2 regions of the Streptomyces sp. BRA346 genome follow, and region 2 is predicted to be linked to the other one. Evidence: riboswitches for the same ligand, from Rfam matches in the RefSeq annotation. Region 2 holds a riboswitch; the other holds the start of a gene.

Region 1 (5,482 bases), on a different contig from region 2:
GACGCTCAGCGCGACGGCCACGCCGAGTCCCGGGAGGGTGAGGCGGCCGCTGTCGTAGAGCCCCGGCAGATAGTGCGCGGCGTACTGCATGATCGCGCTGATTTCCGCGGCCGTACCGCCGACGGACAGCACGACGGACCAGCCGACCATCGTGCCGACCAGCCGCCCGCTCGCGTACAGCGGCCACCGCACGGTGCCGCCGCCCTCCGGGCGGGTGGCGCCCAGCTCCACCATCACCAGGGCGATCAGGGCGCACAGCACACCCGCCGCGATCCAGGACAGCAGCGCGGCGGGCCCGGCGGTCTGGGCGGCGTACAGGGCCGCGAACAGCCAGCCGGAGCCGAGGATGTTGGAGAACCCGATCGCGGTCAGGCCCCAGAAGCCGAGGTCCTTGTGGAGTCTGCGTTCCTCGGCGAGCACCGCCGGGGCGGCGATGGACTCCGCTGGCTGGTTCTGCGGCACGTGGCACGTCTCCTCGGGGGTGCGGGATTCAACAGGAGCCCAGGGTGCCACGCCCGCCGCGGAGCGCGGTCGCCGGATGCCGTGTGACGTGCGGATACGGGCGAAAACGCCCGTGTCTCACCGGGTCGTACGGCGGCGCATCCTGAGCGGGCCGTAGACGAGGAGCGCCGCGAGGAAGGCGGCGTAGTACGCGAGGTACGGCAGCCCGCACAGCCGGGCCAGCGCGTCACCGCCGAACAGGCCGATGAGGGCGTCCCAGGCGACGGACGACAGCCACTGGAGGACGCCGGGCACGGTGACGGCCCGGCCGAACGCCAGCCGCGCGAGGGGCAGCTGCCCAGCGCCGGTCAGACTGCCCCAGGCGCCCAGGTACGCGGTGCGCACGGCACCGATGAGGGTGCCCAGGACGACGGCGGCCAGCGCGGTGGCGAAGTCCAGGCCGAGGGAGATGCCGACGGTGCCGGTGAACACGCCGGTCATGGTCAGGTTCGGGGCGAACCACACGGTGAACAGGCGCCCCGGCCCGCCGTAGCGGTGGTTTTCCGGAACCGGCGCGATACCGCGCGCCTCGACGCGCAGATCGCCGGGCGCGGTGGGCATCCGCCCGTCGAAGACGGATTCCGCGCCGGTGGTCGCCGGGTCGGTGGCAGCATGCGGCATCGGCATCGATGACATCCCTCCGCCAGTGCTAACTGGTTCAGGTTCGACGGGTGTGATCTCAGCCCCGTGCGGGGCACCCCGTGTCGGTGGAGCGACCTCAGGCTAACCCTTCGCCCCGTGGCCCCGGGGGCGGGCCCGGGCCGGGAGCGCGTCCAGGAACAGCGCCCCGGCCAGCAGCGCGGCACTCCCCCGGGGCGCGATGCCCTGGGCGCGCAGCTCGGCGTCGAGGGCGGCGAGGGCGTCGGCGCCCCGCTCCGTCGCGGCGCCGCCCGCCTCCAACACACCGCGCGCCCCGTCCTGCACCCGCCGCAGGGCGGGCGGCCCCGCCTGGTACAGCGGCCCGGTGTCCTGGAGTGTGCTCATCACGGTGAGCAGCGCGTCGAGCCGGGCCTGTGTCTCGGTGGCGCCCGCGGTCCGCGCCGCGGACAGGGCGTCCAGGGCGCGGCGTACGTGCGGGAACGCGGCCCGCGCCTCACCGCGCGCGCCCGCCGCCCCGTAAGTGGCGGACACCTGCGAGCCCGCCGAGGCCTTGCGCGGGGCGCCACGGTCGGCGTGGGCGGCGAGCTGCCGGGCGGTGGCGGTCAGATCCCCGGGGGCGGCGCCGGGTTCCAGGGCGGCGGCCGCCACCAGCAGCCCCAGCACCCACAGCGCCCCGTGGTGCAGACGGCCGGTGACCGGGCCGCCACCGGCCCGCGCCATGGTCCACTCGGCGCAGCGGCCGATGGCGCCCAGCTCCTCGCGGAGCGCACGCGTCGGCTCGCCGGGGCGCCGGGCGGCGGCGGCCATGGCCGCGAACCCGGGTGCCAGCGACTTGGCCGACCAGCGCAGGGCGAGCAGATCGGTGCCGGTGGCGCGGGCCTGGAGGTCGCGGGTGTCCGCGAGGCCCGGTTTGGGGGTCAGCTCCGCCTGGGAGATCAGGGCTCGTACGGCGGTCTGCGCCAGTGCGTCGTCCGTGGAGCGCGTCGTGGGCATGCCCGGAGAGTAGGGGGCGAACCTTTCCCGGGCCTGGGTCGTTCCTGTGACCCCGCTGTGGGCGTCACGTCCGCCCCCGCTGTGGGCGTCACGTCAGTGCGATTCGCGGGCGACGAAGGATCCGCGGGTGCCGGTGAGGAAGTCCAGTCCGGCGCCGCGGTCGGCCTGTTCGACGTGGTCGCGGTAGATCTGCTCCCATCCGCCGGTGGCCGGTGGCGCGGCGGCGGTCACCGGTTGCCGTGCGGCGAGTTCCTCGTCGGGGACGTCCAGCCTCAGCAGGCGCCGCTCGACGTCCAGCTCTATCCAGTCGCCGGTCCGTACCAGCCCGAGCGGGCCGCCCGCCGCCGACTCGGGCGCGATGTGCAGGACGACGGTGCCGAAGGCGGTTCCGCTCATCCGCGCGTCGCTGATCCGCACCATGTCCCGCACTCCGGCCCGGAGCACCGCGGGCGGCAGGGGCATGTTTCCCACCTCGGGCATGCCGGGGTAGCCGCGCGGTCCGCAGCCGCGCAGGACCAGCACATCCGACGCGTCGACGTCCAGGTCCGGGTCGTCGATCCGGGTACGGAAGTCCTCGATCCCGTCGAACACCACGGCGCGGCCCCGGTGGCTGAGCAGCTCCGGTGTCGCGGCGGCGGGCTTGATGACGGCTCCGTCGGGACAGAGGTTGCCGCGCAGCACGGCGAGCCCGGCCCGGTGGGCGATCGGCTCGTCCGCGGTGCGGATGACGGTGGTGTCGGTACTGGACAGGCCGGACAGCTGCTCGGTGAGGGGGCGGCCGGAGACGGTGAGCGCCGGTTCCAGGTGGTCCCTGATCTCCCCGAGGACGGCGTCCAGGCCACCGGCGCGGTGGAAGTCCTCCATGAGGTGGGATCCGGCGGGCTGCACATCGGCGAGCAGGGGGATCCCGCGGCCCGCGCGGTCGATGTCGTCCAGGCCGAAGTCCGCCCCGACCCGGCGGGCGAGGGCCAGCAGATGGACGACCGCGTTGGTGGAGCCGCCGATGGCGGCCACCGCGCGCACCGCGTTCCGCAGCGCCTCCGCGGTCAGGACGGCGCTGGGCCGCAGGTCCTCGCGCACCATGTCGACGATGCGGTTGCCCGCGGCGTGGGACAGCTCCAGCAGCCGGCTGTCGGGGGCGGGGAGCCCCGCGTTGCCGGGCAGGGTCATGCCCAGCGCCTCGGCGGCACAGGCCATGGTGGACGCCGTGCCCATGGTGTTGCAGTGTCCCCGGCTGCGGATCATCGCCGACTCGGCGCGGCGCAGCTCGGAGCGGTCCATGCGGCCCGCCCGCACCTCCTCGCTCAGCTCCCACACCCCGGTGCCACAGCCCAGCGGGCGGCCCTTCCACGCGCCGTTCAGCATGGGGCCGCCGGTGACCATCAGGGTGGGCAGGTCGACCGACGCGGCGCCCAGCAGCAGGGACGGTACGGTCTTGTCGCAGCCGCCGAGCAGGACCACGCCGTCGACGGGGTTGGCCCGGATGAGTTCCTCGGTCACCATCGCGGCGAGGTCGCGGAAGAACATCGCGGTCGGTCGCAGCAGGGTCTCCCCCAGCGACGGCACCGGAAGCTCCAGCGGCACCCCGCCGGACTCCCACACGCCCCGTTTCACATGGTCGGCTATTTCGCGGAAGTGGCTGTTGCAGGGGGTGAGTTCGGACCAGGTGTTGCAGATGACGATCTGCGGTCGTCCGTCGAAGGCGTGGTCGGGGAGGCCGCGCCGCATCCAGGCACGGTGGATGAACGCGTCGCGGGAGTCACCCTCGTACCACTGCCGCGACCGGTGCGTGCCACTCATACGAACCTTCCGATCTCTTCGACGACCGTGCGGGGGAACGCTGCCCACCCCGGGTGGGTTTCAGGCCCGGCGCCGGGCCTCGTCCAGATAGTGGAGCACGGCGGCCACGCGCCGCTCGGTGCGGTCGGTGGGGGCCAGTCCGAGCTTGGCGAAGATGTTGCGGATGTGCTTGTGGACGGCGCCTTCGGTGACCACGAGCCGCCGACGGGGTCCGCGACGGCGGCCCGCAGCCGCCGCGGACCGGGCTCCGGGACGAGGATTTCCGGGCCCCACCGGGACAGCCGGGCGCGTTCCCGGGCGCTGGTGCTGACCCCGGAGGCGCGGGGCGTCCTCGACCTGGATGTGCGCGACGGCAGCCTGGCGAGGCTGACGGGCGCCACCGTCGCCGTCTCCACCGATGCCGCCGGGTCGCGCGGCGCACCCGGGGCGGCGAGGTGGAGCTGGTGCTCGGCGACGGCGCCCGGGTCACCGCCCGGGTGGTGGCCACGTACGCGCGCGGCCTCGGCTTCGGGCCCGTGGTGCTCTCCAGGGACCTGGCCACCGGACACACCACGGCGGGCCTCGACCAGAGCGTGCTGATCCGTACCGACGGCACCGGGGAGGCCCGGCACCGGGTGGCCGCACTGGCCGCGGACCGGCCGGGCCTGGCCCTGGACGACGACCGTTCCGGACCCCGGCCCGGCGGGGTGGGCGGCACCGCGCCCGAGCTGTGGATCAACGTCGCGGTGCTCGCCGTGCTGCTCGGCTACCTCCTGCTCGGGATCGCCAACAAGCTGATCGCCACCACCACCCAGCGGCGCACCGAACTCGCCGCGCTGCGGCTGATCGGCGCCACACCGCGCCAGATCCGGGCGATGATGCGCCGCGAGGCGGCGCTGATCTCCGGGCTGGCGCTGGCCACCGGGCTGGTGCTGTCCGTCGTCCCCCTGGCGCTGCTGTCCGCCGGTTTCCTCCACCGCCCGTGGCCCGCGGGTCCGCCGTGGCTCGCGCCGGTCGTCGCGGTCGTGTTGGCGGGCATCGCGTTCCTCACCGTCGAGCTGCCGACCCGTCAGGCGCTGCGCGTTCCGCCCGCGCACGCGCTCTCCCGCGCCTGACGGGCGGGGCGGTGGCGTGGTCAGTCCTGGCAGATCCCGTTCTCCCAGGCCCAGGCGGCGATTTCGACGCGGTTGCGGGCGGCGAGCTTGCGCTGCACGTTGCCGAGGTGGGTCTTGACCGTGGAGAGGGTGACGTAGAGGTCGGCGGCCACTTCCTCGTTGGTACGGCCCCGGGCCACCCGGCGTACGACGTCCAGTTCGCGCTGGGTCAGCGGCTCGGTCAGCGCGTCCGGGCGCCCGCCCCCCGCCGTACGGTCCGGCCGGGCCTCGGAGGGGGCGGGGGCTCGGCGGTAGGGCGCCATCTGCGCGAGGAGGCGGACGGTCACCGAGGGGGAGATCAGCGAGTTGCCCGCCGCGGCGGCCCGCACCGCTTCGGTGAGCAGCCCGGGGGCCCCGTCCTTGAGGAGGAAGCCGCACGCGCCGTTGCGCAGCGCGCGGTAGACGTATTCGTCGAGGTCGAAGGTGGTGGCGATGAGGACGTTCAGCGGGTCGGG
Region 2 (5,482 bases):
CGCCGAACCGCGGACCCTACGACGCGCCGCGCGCCCTACGCCGAACCGCGCGCCCTACGACCCGTCGAGCACCACCACATCCGCGGAGTCGAAGATCGCCCCGACCCGGTCCCCCGCCTCCGGGGCGTCCCGGAGCGCGCAGGACGCCTCCAGGCGGGGCCCGTGCTCCGGCTGGAGGACGACCGCCACATGGTCGCCGCGGAAGGTGCGTGCGGCGACCGTGCAGGGCAGCCCGTCCGCGGGGTCCGTCAGCCGTATCCCACCCGGGCGGACCAGCAGCCGGCCCGGACCGGGCCGGGAGCCGGGCGGCACCGGCAGCTTGCCCCAGCAGGTGTCGGCGATCTCGCCGTGCACGATCGCCTCGACCACGTTGTCGAAGCCGAGGAAGCGGGCGACGAACTCGTTCGCGGGCCGCTGCCACACCTCCAGCGGGGTGCCGGACTGCGCGATCCTGCCGTCCTCCATGACCACGACCCGGTCGGCGAGCGCGAACGCCTCGCCCTGGTCGTGGGTGACGGCGAGGACCGTGGTGCCCAGCCGGGCGAACAGCTCCCGCAGCTCCATGACCAGCCGCTCCCGCAGCCCGCGGTCGAGCTGGCCCAGCGGCTCGTCCAGCATCAGCAGCCGCGGCCGGGGCGCCAGCGCGCGGGCGAGCGCGACACGCTGCTGCTCACCGCCGGACAGCGAGTCGACGGGCCGCCGCTGCGCGCCGGGCAGTCCGACCAGGTCGAGCAGTTCGGCGACCCGGCGGTCCGCCTCCGCGCGCCCCGCTCCCCGCATCCGCAGCCCGAAGGCGACGTTGCCGCCCACGTCGCGCTGTGGGAAGAGCTGATGGTCCTGGAACATCAGCCCCACCCCGCGCCGATGGGTGGGCACGCCGCTCTGGTCGCGGCCCGCGAGCCAGACCCGGCCGGAGGCGGCGCGCTGGAGTCCGGCCACCACACGCAGCATCGTGGACTTGCCGCTGCCGCTGGGGCCCAGCACACAGACGGTCTCGTGCTCGGCGACGTCCAGGTCGACGGCGTCGAGCGCGTCGTTGCGGCCGTAACGGACCGTCACCTCGTCCAGTCGCAGCAGCGTCATCAGGCTCCCCGCGCTGTCAGACATGTCAGAACTCCCCCGAGCGGTCGGTCCGGATGCGCTCCAAGACCAGCAGGGAGCAGGCGCACACCAGCATCAGGATCGTGCTCAGGGCCATCGCCTGCCCGTAGCTGAGCTGTCCCGCGCGGCCCAGGAAGCGCGCGACGGCCACCGGGAGGGTGGGGAGGTCGGGCCGGGCGATGAACACCGTGGCCCCGAACTCGCCGAGCGACACGGCGAACGCGAAACCCGCCGCGACCGCCAGCGCCCGCCCCACCAGCGGCAGGTCCACCTCGCGCCAGGCGCGCAGCGGGGACGCGCCGAGCACGGCGGCGGCCTCCCGCAGCCGGTGGTCCACGGCCCGCAGGACGGGCAGCAGGGTGCGGACGACGAAGGGCACGCCCACCAGGGCCTGGGCGAGCGGCACGATGAGCCAGGAGGCGCGCAGGTCCAGCGGGGGTTCGTCGAGCGCGATGAGGAAGCCGAAGCCGACGGTGACGGCGGAGGTGCCCAGCGGCAGCATCAGCAGCGCGTCGAAGCCGCGGACGAGGCGCCCGGCCCTGCGGGTGAGCGCGGCGGCGGCGAGGCCGCCGACGAGGACGGCGAAGACGGTGGCGACGGCCGCGTACTGGAGGGAGTTCCCGATGGCGTCCACGGGGGCCACGAAGAAGGTGCCGCCGCTGTCGGCGGCGGACTGAAGCGCCCGGTAGTACGTGAACCCGTAGCCGTCCGGCCCGTGGAGCGAGCGTTCCACCAGCACCGCGAGCGGCAGCACGATCAGCAGCGCGACGACGGCCAGCACCCCCGCGAGCAGCCCCCACTGCGCCGGGCCCTGGGGACGGCGCGCGGTCCGGGCGGCGTCGACGAGCCGTAGCGCGCCCTCCCGGCGGCGTACGGTCCAGGCGTGCAGGGCGAGGACGGCCGCGACCGCCGCGAACTGCACGAGGGTCAGCACCGCGGCCGTCGGCAGGTCGAGCAGCTGCGCGGTCTGCCGGTAGATGGCCACCTCCAGGGTGGCGTAGCGCGGACCGCCGAGGATCTGGATCACGCCGAAGGAGGTGAACGTGAACAGGAAGACCATCAGCGCGGCGGCGGCCACGGCGGGGCCCAGCGCGGGCAGGGTGACCCGGCGCCAGGCCGCGAGGCGGCTCGCGCCGAGCACCCGGGCGGCCTCCTCCTGGCGTGGGTCGAGCTGCGCCCACAGCCCGCCGACGGTGCGGACGACCACCGCGTAGTTGAAGAAGACGTGGGCCAGCAGGATCGCCCAGACGCTGGTGTCGAGCCGTATCCCCCACAGCTCGTCCAGCAGCCCGCCGCGCCCGAGCAGCCCCAGGAACGCCGACCCGGCGACGACGGTCGGCAGCACGAACGGCACGGTCACCACGGCGCGCAGCAGCCCCTTGCCGGGGAAGTCGAAGCGGGCGAAGACATACGCGCCGGGCAGCGCGACCGCCAACGTCAGCCCGGTCGAGGCGGCAGCCTGCCAGCCGGTGAACCACAGGGTGTGCAGGACGGACGGGTCGCCCAGCACCTCGGGTATCCGCTCAAGGCGCCACCGGCCGCCGACGCGCAGCCCGCGGGTGACGATCGCGGCCACGGGATACGCGAAGAAGACGCCGAAGAACGCGAGCGGCACGGCCATGAGGGCGAGCCGCAGGGCGGTGCCGCGTGCCTTCCCCTCGCCCTTCTCACGGTTCTCGCGGGGCTCTACAGAACGAGCGAGGACCATGCCTTGACCCAGGGCTCACGGTTCTTGGCTATCTTCCGCGGGGGCAGGGTGGCCGGGTCGGCGACCTTGACCCCGTACCGGGTGAAGACCTCCGGCAGCTCGGCGCCCTCGCGCACCGGATTGACGTACATGTTCAGCGGTACGTCCTCCTGGAATCGCTTGGTCAGCAGGAAGTCCAGCAGCGCCTTGCCCCCCTTGGTGTTGCCCGCGCCCTTCAGCAGCCCGGCGAACTCCGTCTGCCGGAAGCAGGTGCCGTCCGCCACCCCGGTCGGGGCCTTGGCGGGCTTCGACTTCGCGTCCGCCACCTCGGCGGGCGGGCTGGAGGCGTACGAGACGACGAGCGGCTTGTCGCCCTTGGCGCCGCCCGCCGAACCGGAGAAGCGGTCGTAGTACGCCTGCTCCCAGCCGTCGACCACCTCGACGCCGTTGGCCCGCAGCTTCTTCCAGTAGTCGCGCCAGCCGTGGTCGCCGTAGCGGGCGGCGGTGCCGAGGAGGAAGGCGAGACCGGGGGACGAGGTGGCGGCGTTCTCGGTGACCAGCAGGTTCTTGTACGCGGGCTTGGTCAGGTCGGCGAACGTCTTCGGCGGCGCGAGCTTCTTGCGCTCGAAGTAGGCGCGGTCGTAGTTGACGCAGATGTCGCCGTAGTCGACCGGGGTGACGCGGTGCTTCGCCCGGTCGAGCTGGAACGCCGCGGGGACCTTGTCCAGGCCCTTCGCCTCGTACGCCGTGAACAGGTCGTTGCCGAGCGCGCGCGAGAGGAGGGTGTTGTCGACGCCGAAGAACACATCGCCCTGCGGATGGCCCTTGGACAGGATCGCCTGGTTGACGGCGGCCCCCGCGTCACCACCGGCCTGTACCCGCACCTTGTAGCCGGTCGTGCGGGTGAACTCCTTGAGGACGGCCTTGGACGCCGCGAACGAGTCGTGCGAGACCAGGGTGACGGTCTTGGAGTCCTTGCCGTCCGCCGCGTCCCCGCCGCAACCGGTGAGGACGCCGGTGCCGAGGGATCCGACGAGGGCGGCGGTGACGGCACGCCGAAGATGGCTGTTCATGGTGAGGCTGACTCCCTACGCCGGTATGACCCGGATCAGGTTGGAGGGTCTGCGGCCGTGCCGCACTCTCAGCGCTGTCGCGCTCCCCTGTCGGAATGTTCATTTGTGCGCCGCGATACGACGGTTGTGCGGCGCTTGTGCGAAGGCACCGTATCAGCCGTATCAGTCGGCGGTTCTCAGCGCTCCGTGGCCGCCAGCTGGCCGCACGCCCCGTCGATCTCCTGCCCCCGGGTGTCCCGGACGGTCACCGGCACCCCGTGCCGCTCCAGGGCGGCCACGAACGCCTTCTCGTCCTCGGGCCGGGACGCCGTCCACTTGGAGCCGGGCGTCGGGTTGAGCGGGATGAGGTTGACGTGCACCCGGTGGCCCTTGAGCAGCCGGCCGAGCAGGTCGGCGCGCCACGCCTGGTCGTTGATGTCCTTGATCAGGGCGTACTCGATGGAGATCCGTCGGCCGGACTTCTCCGCGTACTCCCACGCCGCGTCCAGGACCTCGCGCACCTTCCAGCGGGTGTTGACCGGGACGAGGGTGTCGCGCAGCTCGTCGTCGGGCGCGTGGAGGGAGACCGCCAGGCGGCACTTGAAGCCCTCGTCGGCGAACCGCAGCATCGCCGGGACCAGTCCGACGGTCGAAACCGTGATTCCGCGCTGCGAAAGACCGAGCCCGTCGGGCTCGGGGTCGGTGAGCCGGCGGATGGCACCGATGACCCGGTTGTAGTTGGCCAGCGGCTCGCCCATGCCCATGAAGACGATGTTGGACAGCCGGGCCGGGCCCCCGGGGATCTCTCCGTCCCTCAGGGCCCGCATGCCGTCGACGATCTGGTGCACGATCTCGGCGGTGGACAGGTTGCGGTCCAGACCCGCCTGGCCGGTGGCGCAGAACGGGCAGTTCATGCCGCAGCCCGCCTGGGAGCTGATGCACATGGTGACCCGGTCCGGGTAGCGCATCAGCACGGACTCCACGAGCGTGCCGTCGAAGAGCCGCCACAGGGTCTTGCGGGTGGTGTCGTTGTCGCAGCTGATGTGCCGCACGACGCTCATCAGGTCCGGCAGCAGCCCGGCCGCGAGCTTCTCGCGCGCGCCGGCCGGTACGTCGGTCCACTGGGCGGGGTCGTCGGTGTACCGGGCGAAGTAGTGGCGCGACACCTGAGCGGCCCGGAAGGGCTTCTCCCCGAGGGCGGCGACGGCCTCGCGGCGCTCGGCGGGCGTGAGGTCGGCGAGGTGCCGCGGGGGCTTCTTGGCCCCACGCGGCACGGCGAAAGTGAGTTCTCCGGGCTTAGGCATGGCCGTACCAGTGTCGCAGACATGCGGAAGGCCCCGCGCCACGGGCGGCGCGGGGCCCGGAGAGTGCGATCCGTTACGCGGCTCAGCCGCCGCCCACGAAGATCACGAACAGCAGCCACACCACGGGAGCGGTGGGCAGCAGCGAGTCGAGCCGGTCCATGATCCCGCCGTGGCCGGGCAGCAGCTTGCCCATGTCCTTGATGCCGAGGTCACGCTTGATCATGGACTCGCCGAGGTCCCCCAGGGTCGCGCTGACCGCGACGGCGAGGCCGAGCAGCAGCCCCTGCCACCACACGCCGTCCTCGATGAGGTACTGCATGCACAGCGCGCCGACGACC

Evidence for each region. A riboswitch is a leader RNA that binds a small molecule or an ion and turns the genes downstream of it on or off. The one in region 2 is predicted to bind thiamine pyrophosphate.
Region 1: linked by a shared signal. The riboswitch ahead of LCH29_RS02590 (cytosine permease) and the one ahead of LCH29_RS22395 (thiamine ABC transporter substrate-binding protein) in region 2 are both predicted to bind thiamine pyrophosphate.

Annotation. Positions count from the first base shown of each region.
Region 1 covers NZ_JAIWIH010000002.1:208,607-214,088, reverse strand. The annotation lists gene LCH29_RS02595 (APC family permease) at 1-462, opposite strand, end outside; partial or broken gene LCH29_RS02590 (cytosine permease) at 607-1,128, opposite strand; TPP riboswitch at 1,120-1,213, opposite strand; gene LCH29_RS02585 (triphosphoribosyl-dephospho-CoA synthase) at 1,225-2,094, opposite strand; gene LCH29_RS02580 (IlvD/Edd family dehydratase) at 2,188-3,894, opposite strand; partial or broken gene LCH29_RS02575 (DNA-binding response regulator) at 3,955-4,095, opposite strand; gene LCH29_RS02570 (ABC transporter permease) at 4,338-4,988, shown strand; gene LCH29_RS02565 (response regulator) at 5,009-5,482, opposite strand, start outside.
Region 2 covers NZ_JAIWIH010000019.1:121,512-126,993, forward strand. The annotation lists gene LCH29_RS22385 (ABC transporter ATP-binding protein) at 55-1,083, opposite strand; gene LCH29_RS22390 (ABC transporter permease) at 1,109-2,809, opposite strand; gene LCH29_RS22395 (thiamine ABC transporter substrate-binding protein) at 2,788-3,861, opposite strand; TPP riboswitch at 3,857-3,960, opposite strand; gene rlmN (23S rRNA (adenine(2503)-C(2))-methyltransferase RlmN) at 4,038-5,144, opposite strand; gene LCH29_RS22405 (phosphatidate cytidylyltransferase) at 5,227-5,482, opposite strand, start outside.